2 regions of the Marinomonas sp. FW-1 genome follow, and region 2 is predicted to be linked to the other one. Evidence: riboswitches for the same ligand, from Rfam matches in the RefSeq annotation. Region 2 holds a riboswitch; the other holds the start of a gene.
The links. A riboswitch is a leader RNA that binds a small molecule or an ion and turns the genes downstream of it on or off. The one in region 2 is predicted to bind thiamine pyrophosphate.
Positions count from the first base shown of each region.

Region 1: linked by a shared signal. The riboswitch ahead of thiC (phosphomethylpyrimidine synthase ThiC) and the one ahead of thiB (thiamine ABC transporter substrate binding subunit) in region 2 are both predicted to bind thiamine pyrophosphate.

Region 1 is NZ_CP025987.1:2,199,981-2,203,399, reverse strand. Features, by position in the region: gene C1X04_RS10310 (penicillin-binding protein activator) at 1-520, opposite strand, end outside; gene rsmI (16S rRNA (cytidine(1402)-2'-O)-methyltransferase) at 634-1,494, shown strand; TPP riboswitch at 1,572-1,676, shown strand; gene thiC (phosphomethylpyrimidine synthase ThiC) at 1,858-3,419, shown strand, end outside.
Region 2 is NZ_CP025987.1:955,788-959,206, reverse strand. Features, by position in the region: gene C1X04_RS18630 (ABC transporter permease subunit) at 1-45, opposite strand, end outside; gene C1X04_RS18625 (ABC transporter permease subunit) at 3-584, opposite strand; gene thiB (thiamine ABC transporter substrate binding subunit) at 596-1,609, opposite strand; TPP riboswitch at 1,688-1,807, opposite strand; gene C1X04_RS04435 (3-deoxy-D-manno-octulosonic acid transferase) at 1,830-3,056, opposite strand; gene msbA (lipid A export permease/ATP-binding protein MsbA) at 3,059-3,419, opposite strand, start outside.

The DNA.
Region 1 (3,419 bases), 1.2 Mb from region 2:
TTTGTTGTTGATACAGCTCATCAACCTCATTTTGAGTGAGGTTTTGGATAGCAAGCCATAACTTAGTTTGATTGCTTTCGCCTTCATTTAGAGGAAGGTTAAAAGACAAATCCATACGAAGTTTAACGACGTCTAACCAGTTACCAAAGTGTGCGAGAATGCTGGCTTTGGTTTCTTTTAGGTTGTTTTGATTATCTGGGTGACGAGCAGCGGCCAAGGTATCAGCTTGAGCTAGATAATTCATGGCATCGATGGCGCTGTCTAATTGCGCGGCGGCCTGTGCTGCTAACAAATAGCCAGAAAAACGAAGTGAAGAGGTCTTAGTGAGAACGTCACTCTCAAGTACATCTAAAGCCTGTTGGAATTCACCTTGTTCATAAAGACTTCTTGCTGACGAGAAGCTGTTGGCAAGTTCTTCAGAAACATCTGATGTTTTTCTTGGATGATAAATGCTTGCTGGCAAAGTGTTTTCTTGCTTTGCCTTCATGTTGGCTTTTTGAGCTGCAGTTTGTTGTTCCATGTTTAAATTCATGGAATTACAGGCACTTAACAGCACACTGCAAAGAGTTAATGATATGATGCGGTAATTAATTAGGCTCATAAGCTTATAAAATGACAAATAAAAGAGGCAACATGTTACCACATAGTTCTGATGATGCGAGAGGGTCGCTGTACATAGTTGCGACCCCAATTGGTAATCTAGACGATTTCAGTAAACGAGCTGAACAAACTTTACGCGATGTAGACTATATCGCTGCAGAAGATACTCGGCACACACGACGTTTGCTGAATCATTTTGCCATTGAAGCAAAATTATTTTCTATTCACGACCATAATGAAAAAGATAAAGCGAACTATGTTGCCAGCTTGCTTGATGAAGGAAAAAGTGTGGCTTTGGTATCGGACGCTGGAACGCCTTTGATTTCAGATCCTGGCTATCATGTGGTGCATGCTTTACGTGAGTTAGGTCATAAAGTTGTGCCAATTCCTGGCGCTTGTGCATTGATTTCAGCATTGTGTGCCTCTGGTTTGCCTACCGATCAGTTCTTTTTTGCAGGCTTTGTGCCCGCTAAATCGAAAGGACGCTGTGACTTATTTGAGTCTTGGAAAAAGCAAACTGGCACCGTGGTTTTTTATGAATCTACTCATCGGGTCTATGATTCTATAACGGATGTGCAAAAAGTGTATGGTGAGGACGCGCAGCTTGTTTTGGCACGTGAAGTTACCAAAACATTCGAGACGTTTCTATCAGGCACGGCAGCTGAGATTCTTGCCAAATTCGACGAAGATGCCAACCAAATGCGTGGTGAATTTGTTGTTATGCTGAGTTTTACCCAAGAAAGCGGTAATGAAGCAGAGCTAGAAGCGAAACGTATTCTGACCATTTTGTTAGAAGATCTGCCGGTTAAGCAAGCCGCGGCTATGGCAGCCAAATTGACGGGTGAGAAGAAAAATTACCTCTATAAAATGGCGTTGGAAATGCAAGGCGAATAGATTCACAACGTTTGTTTTTGTTAAACACCCACTTAAAACGTGGGTGTTTACATTCCGATAAGACTGAGTATACTCAGCCCTACTTGTCGGAGTGCCATTTGGCTGAGATCGCATAATTAAGTGCGGGATCCGCAGAACCTGATCGGGTTAAAACCCGCGTAGGAAACAAGAAAGTCTCAATTTTTCTTTTCTGCATCGAATGAACTCCTGATTTTTATGGAATCGATGCTGTCTTATTTCTAAGCATTCTTTTCAAATAAAATTCAGGGTTCATGTTTTGCAAATTAACGCCAGCATTGCGTTTGCCTGTAAAACAGCACCCCAGACAAGCAATTCTCCATTTTAATAATAAGGGAAATGCTTATGTCGGCTACTAACGAACCACAAGAAAAACCAACCAAACTTTCAAAAAAGCAGTCTCGAGAAGAAACGCGTCAAGCTGCCAAATCTTTTATTGAGTCCTTGCAAGCCAAACCTTTTCCCGCGTCCGAGCGCATATATCTAACCGGTTCGGATGACTCTATTCGCGTTCCAATGCGTAAAATCAATTTGACTGATACGCCCATTGGCTCAGATCCAGACAACCTAACCTTTGAACCTAATGAGGCTATTTACGTTTACGACTGTTCTGGACCTTATGCTGATCCGGAGGAAAATATCGATGTGTATCGCGGCTTGGCACCAATGCGAGCTGCTTGGATTGATAAGCGTGAAGACACCGAGATACTGTCTGGCGTGTCGTCTGAATTTGCCCAATCACGTTTAGAAAACTCGGCACTTGATGAACTGCGTTTTAAGGCGTTGCCTAAAGTACGTAAAGCGCGCCAAGGTAAGTGCGTGACGCAAATGCACTACGCTCGTCAAGGTATTGTGACACCAGAAATGGAATACATTGCTTTACGTGAAAATCAAAATATCGATGCCATTAAGAGCGAATTACTATTGAAGCAGCATCCAGGGCAAAGCTTTGGGGCGAATTTGCAAACACGTATCACACCAGAATTTGTTCGGGATGAAGTCGCAAGGGGGCGCGCTATTATTCCTAACAACATCAACCACCCTGAATCTGAACCTATGATCATTGGTCGTAACTTTTTGGTTAAGGTGAACGCCAATATCGGTAACTCGGCGGTAACGTCATCCATTGAGGAAGAAGTAGAGAAACTTGTTTGGTCGACTCGTTGGGGCGCGGATACGGTGATGGATTTGTCGACAGGAAAAAACATTCACGAAACCCGCGAGTGGATACTGCGAAACTCGCCTGTGCCTATTGGAACTGTACCGATTTATCAGGCGTTGGAAAAAGTGGAGGGTGTGGCTGAAGATCTGAACTGGGAAGTTTTCCGCGACACCTTGATCGAACAAGCAGAGCAAGGTGTGGATTATTTTACCATTCACGCCGGCGTTTTGTTGCGCTATGTCCCTATGACGGCCAAACGTTTAACTGGCATTGTTTCTCGTGGCGGTTCCATTATGGCGAAGTGGTGCTTAGCGCATCATAAAGAAAGCTTCTTGTATGAGCGTTTTCGTGAAATTTGTGAATTGTGTGCGGCCTACGATGTGGCTTTGTCACTTGGGGACGGTCTGCGTCCGGGGTCAATTATGGATGCCAATGATGAAGCGCAAATGTCGGAGCTACGTACTTTGGGTGAGCTAACGAAAATCGCTTGGGAATACGATGTGCAAGTGATGATCGAAGGTCCTGGGCACGTGCCGATGCAGCTGATCGAAGAGAACATGACAGAACAGTTGAAGCATTGTCATGAGGCACCGTTTTACACCTTAGGGCCATTAACACAAGACATCGCACCGGGCTACGATCACATTACATCTGGCATTGGCGCAGCACAAATTGGTTGGTACGGCTGTGCGATGCTGTGTTATGTGACGCCAAAAGAGCATCTTGGCTTGCCAAACAAAGAAGA
Region 2 (3,419 bases):
AATCAACACAAACGCCCCAGGCAGCGCTTTTTTATATAATGCCATTCAATCCACCGAAAAGCCGCCCAGCGAGAAAACCCCAATTGCGAGGCTTGACGCCATTGCCCTGCGGGAATCAAATCATATCCTTGCAATAAAAGACGCACCGCCAATGGCATATTAAAAAACACGTGGGCCAATAAAATTCCAACCAATCCATACAAGGGAATTTGCACACCCAATATGTGACTCAGCCAGCCCGTGCGACCATACACCACGACCAAGCCTAAAATAGCCACAATGGTTGGCACAACCATAGAAATTGAGAATAACTGCAGTAACGCTGAGCGCCCATAAAATGAGCGATGGATAAGACAAGAGGCTACAGGTATAGCGATAAGTAAACTGATACCACTACTGAGCAGTGCCTGCCATAAAGAAAAGCGAACCACTCGCCAAAGGTAAGGTTGTTGCAAGTAACCGACCCAAGACGGAAGATCACTGTAACGCAAAAGAGCTGCCAGACTGGCAGCTCCTACTAACAAGAAAACACCAACACCTATTAATGCTGGCGTGAGCCTTTTGATCGTGTGAAAAAAGAGCAAATTAGTTCCTGTTATCGCGTTGTCGCATTCAACCATTCATCAATCCAAGCCTTACGGTTTTGTGCAACGTCTTTCGCAGGCAGAACCAAACTCTTAGTTGGCTTTAAAGCATCATCAAATGCGGATGGTAACTTTTCATCCAGCTTAACAACTGGCAGCATCCAGTTTCCTGTCGCTACAGTCGATTGGAAACCTGGCTGCAGAATAAACTGCATAAAACGCTTAGCCAACGCAGGATTAGGCGCGCTTTTCATCATTGCTGCCACTTCAATTTGTGGATAAAGCCCTTCACTGGCAGAGGCTGCTTTATACTTTTCCTCACCTTCGGCCACAATGTGGTATGCAGGAGAAGTCGTATAGCTCAACACGACATCCGCCTCACCTTTCAAAAACAAACCATAAGCGTCAGACCAACCTTTCGTCACAGTAACGGTATGACTTGCTAAACGCTCCCAAGCATCAGCTGCCTCATCACCATACACAGACTTCATCCACAACAATAAACCTAAACCTGGGGTACTGGTTCGTGGGTCTTGATAAATAACTCGAAGGTCTTGATTGTCTACTACGTCTTTCAAACTGGTTGGTGGATTTGAAAGCGTTTCAGAATTGTACACAAAAGCAAAATGCCCCTGATCAAATGGCACAAAGATGTTATCAGACCAACCGCCATCAATCGTCACAGCAGAAGTATCAACAGAATGATTTGCCAGCAGACCAGTGTCTTTCGCAGCCTCCATTAGGTTAAGGTCTAACCCCAAAAGCACGTCCGCTTGAGACGATTTCCCTTCAAGCTGCGCTCTAGATAAAATCCCCCCTGAAGAATCCAATGCAACGAAATTGACTTCGCAAGCACACTCTTTTTCAAAGTTAGCTTTTATCTTAGGGCCCGGGCCCCAATCAGATGCAAAGGCATCATAGGTATAAACATTCAAGGTGTCTGCTGATAAAGCCACAGGCGAAATGGTAAGGCCAAAAGCAATAAATGAAGCGGATAAGGTAGAGGTTAACGAAAGTAATTGCAAAGTGTCGCTCCTAAAATAAGTGAGCGGCGTACAGGGGAAACGGCAAGTATGATGGTTAATGACAACGAGTGTCAGTTATTTCACTTGCTATCTCGATTCCTACGCCAGCATGATCTGGATCAGGTTCGGTGGGTTAGCAGAAAATCTGCTTCTCAGCTCTAGCATTGACTAAACACTAGAACACCCCATGAGATATTGAGCGCTTATTGTAAAGAGTCGCTTAACGGAAGTCTATTTCGCTAAGCACTCTCGTCACAGCACCTTGATTTTTTTCAGCGAAACGTAATGCCGACTGACCAAGTCGGAATCGTTGAGACGATTGCCCAGCAAGATCCACAACCACTTTTTCTAACTGTGCCTCATCCTGACAACGGATGGCACCGTTTACTTGTAAAAGCTGTTCGGTAATATCCAGAAAGTTGAACGTATATGGACCAACCAAAATCGCTTTACCAAGTAAGGCCGGTTCAATGGGATTATGGCCACCCCGTTTAATCAAGCTACCGCCAACAAAAGCGATATCAGCTGCCTGATAGTAATACATCAGCTCTCCCATAGAGTCACCTATCACGACATCAAACTGACGCCATTGATCTGGTGGGGTTTGACTACGCAATGCTACACGTTCAAAAAATTGCTCTGCCAACGCTTTCACCGCTTCAAACCGTTCCGGATGACGCGGAACCAATATTAATAACGCATCAGGTTGCTTTTCCAACAAGGCTTTGTGAATACGCAAAAGCAATTCATCTTCACCCTGATGAGTACTGCCTCCCACCCAAACAAATCGAGAGCCTAGCTGACTACGCCAATTAGCCTGAAATACTTCAGGAGGAACAGCAAGATCAAATTTAATACTTCCTGTGACAAGCACTCTCTTTGCCCCCATCGCCTCAAAGCGCACAGCATCCGCTTGCGCATGAGCCAAAAAGCAATCAGGCAAAGCGAATAAAGGACGCGAGATAATTGAGAACTTCTGGTAGCGTTGAAAAGAACGTTCACTTAATCGAGCATTTAGCACTTCTACTCGCAACCCACGTTGTTTTGCGAGTTGTAATAAATTCGGCCAAAGCTCAGTTTCAACAACCAGAAGGTGCTTACAGGAAAGTTTTTTAAGCGCTCTTTTTACACTAGAACGCCAATCCATAGGCAGATATCGATGCTCTGCAAAAGGAAAAGTTTTAACCACTTGTTCGGCACCCGTTGGGGTCATAGTAGTAATTAATAACTTTTTCGTAGGACACTTTTCACGCCACTGAAGCACTAAAGGGCGAACGGCAAGCACCTCACCCACAGACGCACAATGAATCCATAAATCGGCTTCTACTGAGGGCCAAAAGCCAAATGCTTCATTCGCTCTATAATTCGCATAGTCTTTTTTAAAACGTCGAATTTTCAACAGCACAAGCGGCGAAAAGATATGAATCAGAATACGGTAAAGCCACATAATTAGGCTGTCGTCTCACTAAACTGCTGATTGTGAAGTTGAGCGTAAGCTCCGTTCATCGCCAACAACTCACTATGGGAGCCTTGCTCAATAATTTCCCCATGGTCAACCACTGCAATAATATCGGCGTTTTCAATGGTTGATAATCGATGAGCAATAGCAATCGTTGTACGATTTTCCATCAAGCCATCTAAAGCGGCCTGAATGGCTCGTTCAGATTCCGTATCCAATGCTGAAGTAGCCTCATCTAGAATTAAAATTGGCGCATTTTTCAAAATAGCTCGCGCAATGGCTATACGCTGACGTTGACCACCAGAAAGCAATACACCATTTTCACCAACCATAGTATCTAAGCCATGATCA